3 regions of the Brevibacterium ammoniilyticum genome follow, and region 2 is predicted to be linked to each of the others. Evidence: riboswitches for the same ligand, from Rfam matches in the RefSeq annotation. Region 2 holds a riboswitch; each other region holds the start of a gene.
The links. A riboswitch is a leader RNA that binds a small molecule or an ion and turns the genes downstream of it on or off. The one in region 2 is predicted to bind thiamine pyrophosphate.
Positions count from the first base shown of each region.

Region 1 (2,260 bases), on a different contig from region 2:
TTCGTTGAGGAGCTCGACGTTGCCCGATTCGAAGGGGTCGTCGTCGCAGATCAGGGCGACGTACCGACCGGTGGGTTCGTGACCGTCGGGAAGCGGGTAGACCATGAGTCGGGACAGTGCCGCCGAGGCTTCCTCGACGAGGACGTCGCCGCTGAGATCGGACAGGGTGCGGTCCTCGGGCTCAGCGGTCTCGTCGGCGTGGTCCTCGGACCCGTCATCGCTGTCGACCCACGTATTCGCGGCCTCGGTTTCGACGAGGAAGCCGGAGATCTGGGCGAGGATCGTCGAGTACGACGCCCCGTCCGAGGTCCGTTCGATCCAGCCGGTCTCCCCGTCCGAGTCCTCCGTTTCGAAGTAGCCCCACACCATGGTTGGGAAGAACTTCGGCGGCACGGATTCGATGATCTCCGGGCTGAACACTCCGAAGGGAATGCGGTCGGAGTCGGGGACGGCGGGCGAATCGTTCATCGGTCAATCGTGCCACGGGAGGGGCGGTGCCGCGGCCGCCGAGGTCTACGAGTCCTGAGACCGGTACGCCTCGTCGAAGAACGCGCGCTCGAGCCCGACGGCTCGTCCCCACAGCGCGGTCAGCCGGTCCCGGGTCGCGACCGCCTCGGCGTCGTCCCCTCGAGGCACGACGCGTTCGAGTTCGTCGACGAGGAACTGCACCCACGCGGCGAAGTCCTCACCGCGGTGGAGGTCGATCCACCCGACGTGGACGTCGCGGGTGGGCATCTCGCGCTCCAGCTCACCCCAGTCGAGGTAGAGCCATTCGGCGATGACGAGGACGACGAGGAGATCCGGGTACGACGCCGAGGCGACCGCCCCCTTCATGACGTCCCGGAAGCCCGCGGTCGGAGCCAGCAGGACCGGGTCGGCGTAGTCGGCGGGACTCACCCCCACCTCGGCGAAGGCGCGGATGAAGTACGAATCCTCTTCGGCTTCGAGGAACCCGAGCTGACGGGCGAACCGCAGCTTCGCCTCGATCCGGTCGGCGTGGGCCACACACGCGCCGAGCATCGCGAGGAAGTCCTCGAAGAACTGATAGTCCTGGATGAGATAGGTCGCCATGACCTCGTCGGGCACGGTGCCCGCGAAGAGCTCCTCGACGAACCGGTGACCGACGGCCGCCGCCCAATCCTCGTCGGCTGACCTGCGCAGCGCCTCGACGGCACCGCCTGCTGGCACAGTGATCATTCGTGTCCTCCAACTTCCTCCGCCGGCATTGCCCGGATCAGGTGTAAGGGTCTGCGTGCGCACTCTCAGCGCCGGATTCGGCGCTCCCCTGTGGTGGTTCGAGACTATCTCACATCGCCGGAACTGCGGCACCCGCCGGCGCTTCGGTCACCTCGCCGAGGCGGTCGGCGAGGACCTTCGCGATCCGGGCTGCCGCCGGCTGGCGTCCGGCCGCTCGCTCGGCCTCCTCGACCGCGGAGTTGTAGTTCGTGTTCGTGTTGATGTCGTAGACGACCTGCCGGCCGTCGGCGGTTTCGATGAACTCGACCCCTGCGAAGTCGATGCCGAGATCGCGCAGGAGCGCTTCGAGCCGGCGGATGAGCAGGGTCTCGGCGGTGATCGACTCCCGCCGGGTGAACTGGGCGAAGGGCGCGCCCGCACTGCCAGCGCCGCCCGCGCTGCCCGCGCCTGGGATCTCGCACGCGTCGGCGGGGCAGAGTTCGAACGTGCCGGCCGAGACGTCGACGGCGACCGCGTAGTGGAAGCGTCCGCCGATGAACTCGGCGCGGGTGATGAACGGTTCGGCGGGCTGGAGGTACTCCTGGACGAGCGTGATGCCGTCGACCGGCTCGTTCGCCCCTCCCGGACCGAAGTCGGCGATGACAGCATCGAGTTCGGCCTGTGCATCGAACCGCCGCACACCCAGGCCCTTGCCGCCCTGGTTGTGCTTCGTGATGAACGGGGGAGCGAAGTCGGCGGCCGCCTCGGCGAGGGCACCGGATCCGAACGCCGCAGCCGTGCGGGGAACGTCGAAGCCGCGGGACGCAAGCTCCCGATGCTGCCGGATCTTGCTCACCTCGAGCTCATAGACGTCCGCGCCGTTGACGACCGTGCGCCCGGCGGCCTCGAGCCACGCGAGTACGGCCCGGCCGTAATCCTTGACGTGCGGGTCCGTGCGGGTGTGCGAGGACGCAGAGAGTCGGGACCAGAAGATCCCCTCCGGCGGCTCCGCAGAGAGGTCGATCGTCGACCCCGGCAGCAGCCATTCGACGAACTCGACGCCCTGGGCTGCGAGCGCCTCGGC
Region 1 is NZ_BAABNP010000008.1:172,814-175,073, reverse strand. Features, by position in the region: gene AAHA49_RS11360 (hypothetical protein) at 1-468, opposite strand, end outside; gene AAHA49_RS11355 (TenA family protein) at 514-1,197, opposite strand; TPP riboswitch at 1,195-1,297, opposite strand; gene AAHA49_RS11350 (ATP-grasp domain-containing protein) at 1,307-2,260, opposite strand, start outside.
Region 1: another riboswitch for thiamine pyrophosphate. It lies ahead of AAHA49_RS11355 (TenA family protein); the one in region 2 lies ahead of AAHA49_RS12610 (ECF transporter S component).

Region 2 (2,260 bases):
GCGTTCAGCTCACGGTGGTCACCGCGTTCACGATGCCGCTGATGATCTACCCGAACATGGCCTCGATCCCCTCCGAACCCGAGGACGAGGCCGCGATGCGCGGAGCGGAGAAGCTGCTCGCCGAGGCGGCCGACCTCCTGCGCGACCATCCCGGACAGGTCACTTACGCCGCCGAGTCCGGCGACGCCGCAGGCGTGCTCGTGCGACTGAGCTCGAACGCCGAGGTCCTCATCGTCGGCGCCCGCGGTCGCGGCGGCTTCATCGGCCGCATGCTCGGCTCGGTCTCGACAGCCCTGCCGCCCCATTCGCACTGCCCGACGATCGTCGTGCCCAAGCACTCCGCCCGCCGTGAGGACTCGAGCGGATCGGTCGTCGTCGCCGTCGACGGCTCCGAGGCCGCCCGGATCGCGATGTTCACCGCCGCCGAGGTGGCCTCCTCCAGGCAGACGGGCCTCGAGATCGTCTCGGTGCTGCCGGCCGGTGAGGAATGGCTCTACTGGTACCCCGATCTCGAGGTCGGCGGGGATGTCGCAGACCGTCGGCAGAAGCAGCTCGAGACCGCCCTCTCGACGGAGGCCGATGCCCTCGGCGAGCAGTTCCCTGGTCTGCCGATCTCCACCTCGGTGGTCGTCGGGGATGCGGTCTCGATGCTCTCGGAGGCCACGAAGCGGGCCCAGCTCACGGTGCTCGGCACCCGGGGCCGCGGCGCGGTGAAGTCCGCGCTCCTCGGTTCGGTCTCCCGCGGAGTCCTCCACCATGCCGAAGGCCCGGTGATGATCGTCCCCAGCTGAGACGGGCCTGCGGGCCGGTGGTCGTGTTGTACAGTGGTGCCCACACGACAGGGGAGCGCCAGCAGGGGCGCTGAGAGTGCAGATGATGCTGCAGACCCTCGAACCTGATGCGGTTAGCACCGCCGAAGGAAGTCGAGACTCTTCTACCCCTCCTTGAGATACGAGGAGGCACAATGCCGAACACCACCGCGCCCGCGACATCCGCACCCGCGTACACCCAGGCCCCGCCGACGAAGAAGTGGCGGGTCGTCGACTACGTCGTCACCGCCGTCCTCGGCATCGCCGTGGGCCTGATCTTCTGGGTGCTCGCGGCGAGCTGGAAGGTCATCGAACTCGGCTTCCAAGCCTTCCCGCCCTCGATCGGGCTCATCGCCGGCCTGTGGGTGCTCGCCGGTCCCTTGGCCGGGGCGATCATCCGCAAACCGGGTGCCGCGCTCCTGTGCGAGGTCCTCGCCGCCCTCGTCGAAGGCGTCCTCGGCTCCCACTTCGGCTCGACCGTGCTGCTCTCGGGCTTCATCCAGGGCCTCGGCGCCGAACTCGTCTTCGCGGCCTTCGGCTACCGGAAGTTCACCCTGTGGGTGACGACGCTGTCCGGTCTCGTCGCAGCGGCCTTCATGGCGGTGAGCGAGAACATCCTCTACAACGCCGAATGGCAGCTGACCTACCAGTTCGCCTACGCCGCATGTGCGATCGTCTCCGGCATCGTCATCTCCGGCATCGGCGCCTGGTATGCCTACCGCGCGATCGCGAAGACCGGGGCGCTGAGCTCGTTCGCCTCCGGCCGCATGCGCTGATGGGTCTGCCGGTCCGCGCCCGCGGCTTCTCGTGGCGGCACGCCGATCGGGACGCTGCCGCGATCGGTCCCCTCGACCTCGACATCGCCGCCGGAGAGAAGGTCCTCCTCCTCGGCCCGTCAGGGGCGGGGAAGTCGACGCTGCTCCATGCGATCGCCGGGGTCCTGCCCGTCGAGGCCGGAGAGTCCACCGGTGAGATCCTCATCGGCGACGATGCCCCTGACCCCCGCCGAGGTGTCACCGGGCTCGTCCTCCAGGACCCCGATTCGCAGGTGATCTTCTCTCGCGTCGGCGACGACGTCGCCTTCGGCATGGAGAACCTCGGCCTGCCGGTCGAGGTCATCGACGAGCGCATCGGGTCGTCGCTGGCCGCGATGGGCCTCGACCTGCCCACCGACCATCCCACGGCGGCGCTCTCAGGGGGCCAGAAGCAACGTCTTGCGCTTGCCGGCATCCACGCGATGGCGCCCGAGGTCATCGTCCTCGACGAACCGACGGCCAACATCGACCCCGCCTCGGCGGCATCGGTGCGCGATGCCGTGCTCACGGCGGCCGCGGTCACCTCGGCGACGATGATCGTCGTCGAGCATCGGGTGAGCCTGTGGGCCGAGTTCGTCGACACCGTCATCGTCCTCGGCCGGGACGGACTGCTCGCCCAGGGCAGTCCGGTCGCGG
Region 2 is NZ_BAABNP010000010.1:66,257-68,516, forward strand. Features, by position in the region: gene AAHA49_RS12605 (universal stress protein) at 1-791, shown strand, start outside; TPP riboswitch at 831-939, shown strand; gene AAHA49_RS12610 (ECF transporter S component) at 965-1,585, shown strand; gene AAHA49_RS12615 (ABC transporter ATP-binding protein) at 1,585-2,260, shown strand, end outside.

Region 3 (2,260 bases), on a different contig from region 2:
TCGTCGGCATCCCCGCCTTCGTCGTCACCCTCGCCGGCCTCCTCGCGTTCACGGGGCTCACCCTCACCGTGCTCGGCACCCAGAAGAACCTCTCGATGGCCGACACCTTCGCCTTCGACTTCGCCAGCTACTACTTCCCGGCGATCTGGGCGTACGTCTTCGGGGCGATCGCGGTCATCGGGTTCGGTGCGGGGCTCGTCTACTCGAAGCTGCGGCGCCATGCGCAGGGACTGGACAGTGCGAGCTGGCTGGCCGTCATCGTCCGCATCGTGCTGCTCACGGCGATCGTCTTCGGCTTCCTCATCCTCGTCAACCAGGACTTCGGTCTCGCCCTGCCGTTCTTCCTCATGATGGTCATCGCGATCGTCATCGACCTCGTGCTGCGCAAGACGCGCTACGGGCGTTCGATCTACGCCGTCGGCGGCAAGGTCGAGGCCGCGCGGCGGGCGGGCATCCCGGTGACATGGGTGCGCATCAGCGTCTTCATGACCGCCGGCGTCCTCGCCGCACTCTTCGGCTTCGTCAAGGCCGGAGTGACGACGAACGCCGGATCGACGCTCGTGGCGACCCAGGATCTGCTCAATGCGATCGCCGCGGCCGTCATCGGCGGCACCTCCCTCTTCGGCGGACGCGGCACGGCCTGGGCGGCGGTGCTCGGCGCGTTCGTCGTCGGCGCCATCAACAACGGCCTCTACCTCATCGGCTTCAACTCCGACGCGCAGCAGATCATCACCGCCCTCGTCCTCCTCACCGCCGTCGTCATCGACGCGGTCAGTCGGCGCGGCCAGCGTTACGTCGGCAGGGGATAGTCGCCGAAGCGGACGGACGGCAGCGTTCGAATTCACCGAGACCGCCTCTTCGCGTCGAGACCGCGCCTCCAGGCATTCGGTCTCGCTCATCTACGCGGGCACGATGCGCAATCCCGTGGGCCGCTGACGCGGAGAGCGCTTCGGGCTCACTTCGATCTCGAGGGCACAGTTCACGAACTGTGCCCTCGAGATCGAAGTGAGCTGGAGGACTGTGCAGGCGCCGAGGCGGTCCGGCAGCATCGCCCGCCGCGTGGCCCGCGCATGCGCTGCCCGCGTCGCCGCCGCCTCGGCGCTCCTGATACAGTCGAAGGCAATGACATGGGGTGCCCGGGGAATCGCGCCGGGCTGAGAGGACACCCATCGAACCTGATCTGGGCCATGCTAGCGAAGGGATCGTCATGACCGACCTCGATCTGTCGTCGGCGCACGCACGTCTGCGCGCGTCGAACCCGCTCATCCAATGCATCACGAACACCGTCGTGCAGCAGTTCAGTGCGAACGTGCTGCTCGCTGTCGGGGCGTCTCCGGCGATGCTCGACCACGACGCCGACGCCGCACAGTTCGCCCACCTCGCCGGCGGGCTGCTGATCAACTTCGGCACGGCGACGAACCAGCAGTTCCTCGCCGCCGACGCCGCGATCGAAGCCGTCACCGCCGATGCGAAACCCTGGGTCCTCGACCCGGTGAGCATCGGTGCCGCCGATTTCCGCACCACCCGGATCCGCCGGGCCGCTGCCGCCGGACCCACCGCGATCCGCGGCAACGCCTCGGAGATCGCGGCACTGGCCGGCGCCGGTGCCGGCGGGCGCGGAGTCGAATCCACCGACGAAGTCGACGCCGTGCTCCCCGCCGCCGCCGACCTCGCCCGCGCGACCGGCGCGATCGTCGCCGTCTCGGGTGCCCGTGACGCCGTCGTCGCCCACATCGACGGGGTCGACCATGTCGCCCGCATCGACGGCGGACACGCGTTCATGCCGCTCGTCATCGGCACCGGGTGCTCGCTCGGCGCCGTCACCACCGCCTACCTCGCCGCGGTCCCTCCGGCGGGGACGAGTTCGCAGGCCGGACCGGCAGGCGTGGGAGCGCTCGAGAGGTTCACCGCCGTCGTCGCCGCCCACGCGCATTTCGCCGTGGCCGGTGAGGCCGCCGCGACCGGGGCACTGGGTCCGGGCCGGTACGCCATGAACTTCCTCGACGCCCTCTTCACCACCGACGACGACCGCATCGCCCGCTCCCGCGTCGCGGTGACGGCGGCATGAGCGCGGCACTCGACCGCCTCGCCGGCATCGACACCCGCCTCTACCTCGTCACCGACTCCGCGCAGTGCGCCGAGGCCGGTCGGACGGTGGCCGAGACCGTGCGCTCCGCGGTCGCCGGCGGGGTCGGCATCGTCCAGGTCCGGGACAAGGACATCGACGACACCGAGTTCCTCGTCCTCACCCGTGAGGTCG
Region 3 is NZ_BAABNP010000002.1:153,551-155,810, reverse strand. Features, by position in the region: gene AAHA49_RS02740 (sugar ABC transporter permease) at 1-809, shown strand, start outside; TPP riboswitch at 1,119-1,220, shown strand; gene thiM (hydroxyethylthiazole kinase) at 1,208-2,068, shown strand; gene thiE (thiamine phosphate synthase) at 2,065-2,260, shown strand, end outside.
Region 3: another riboswitch for thiamine pyrophosphate. It lies ahead of thiM (hydroxyethylthiazole kinase); the one in region 2 lies ahead of AAHA49_RS12610 (ECF transporter S component).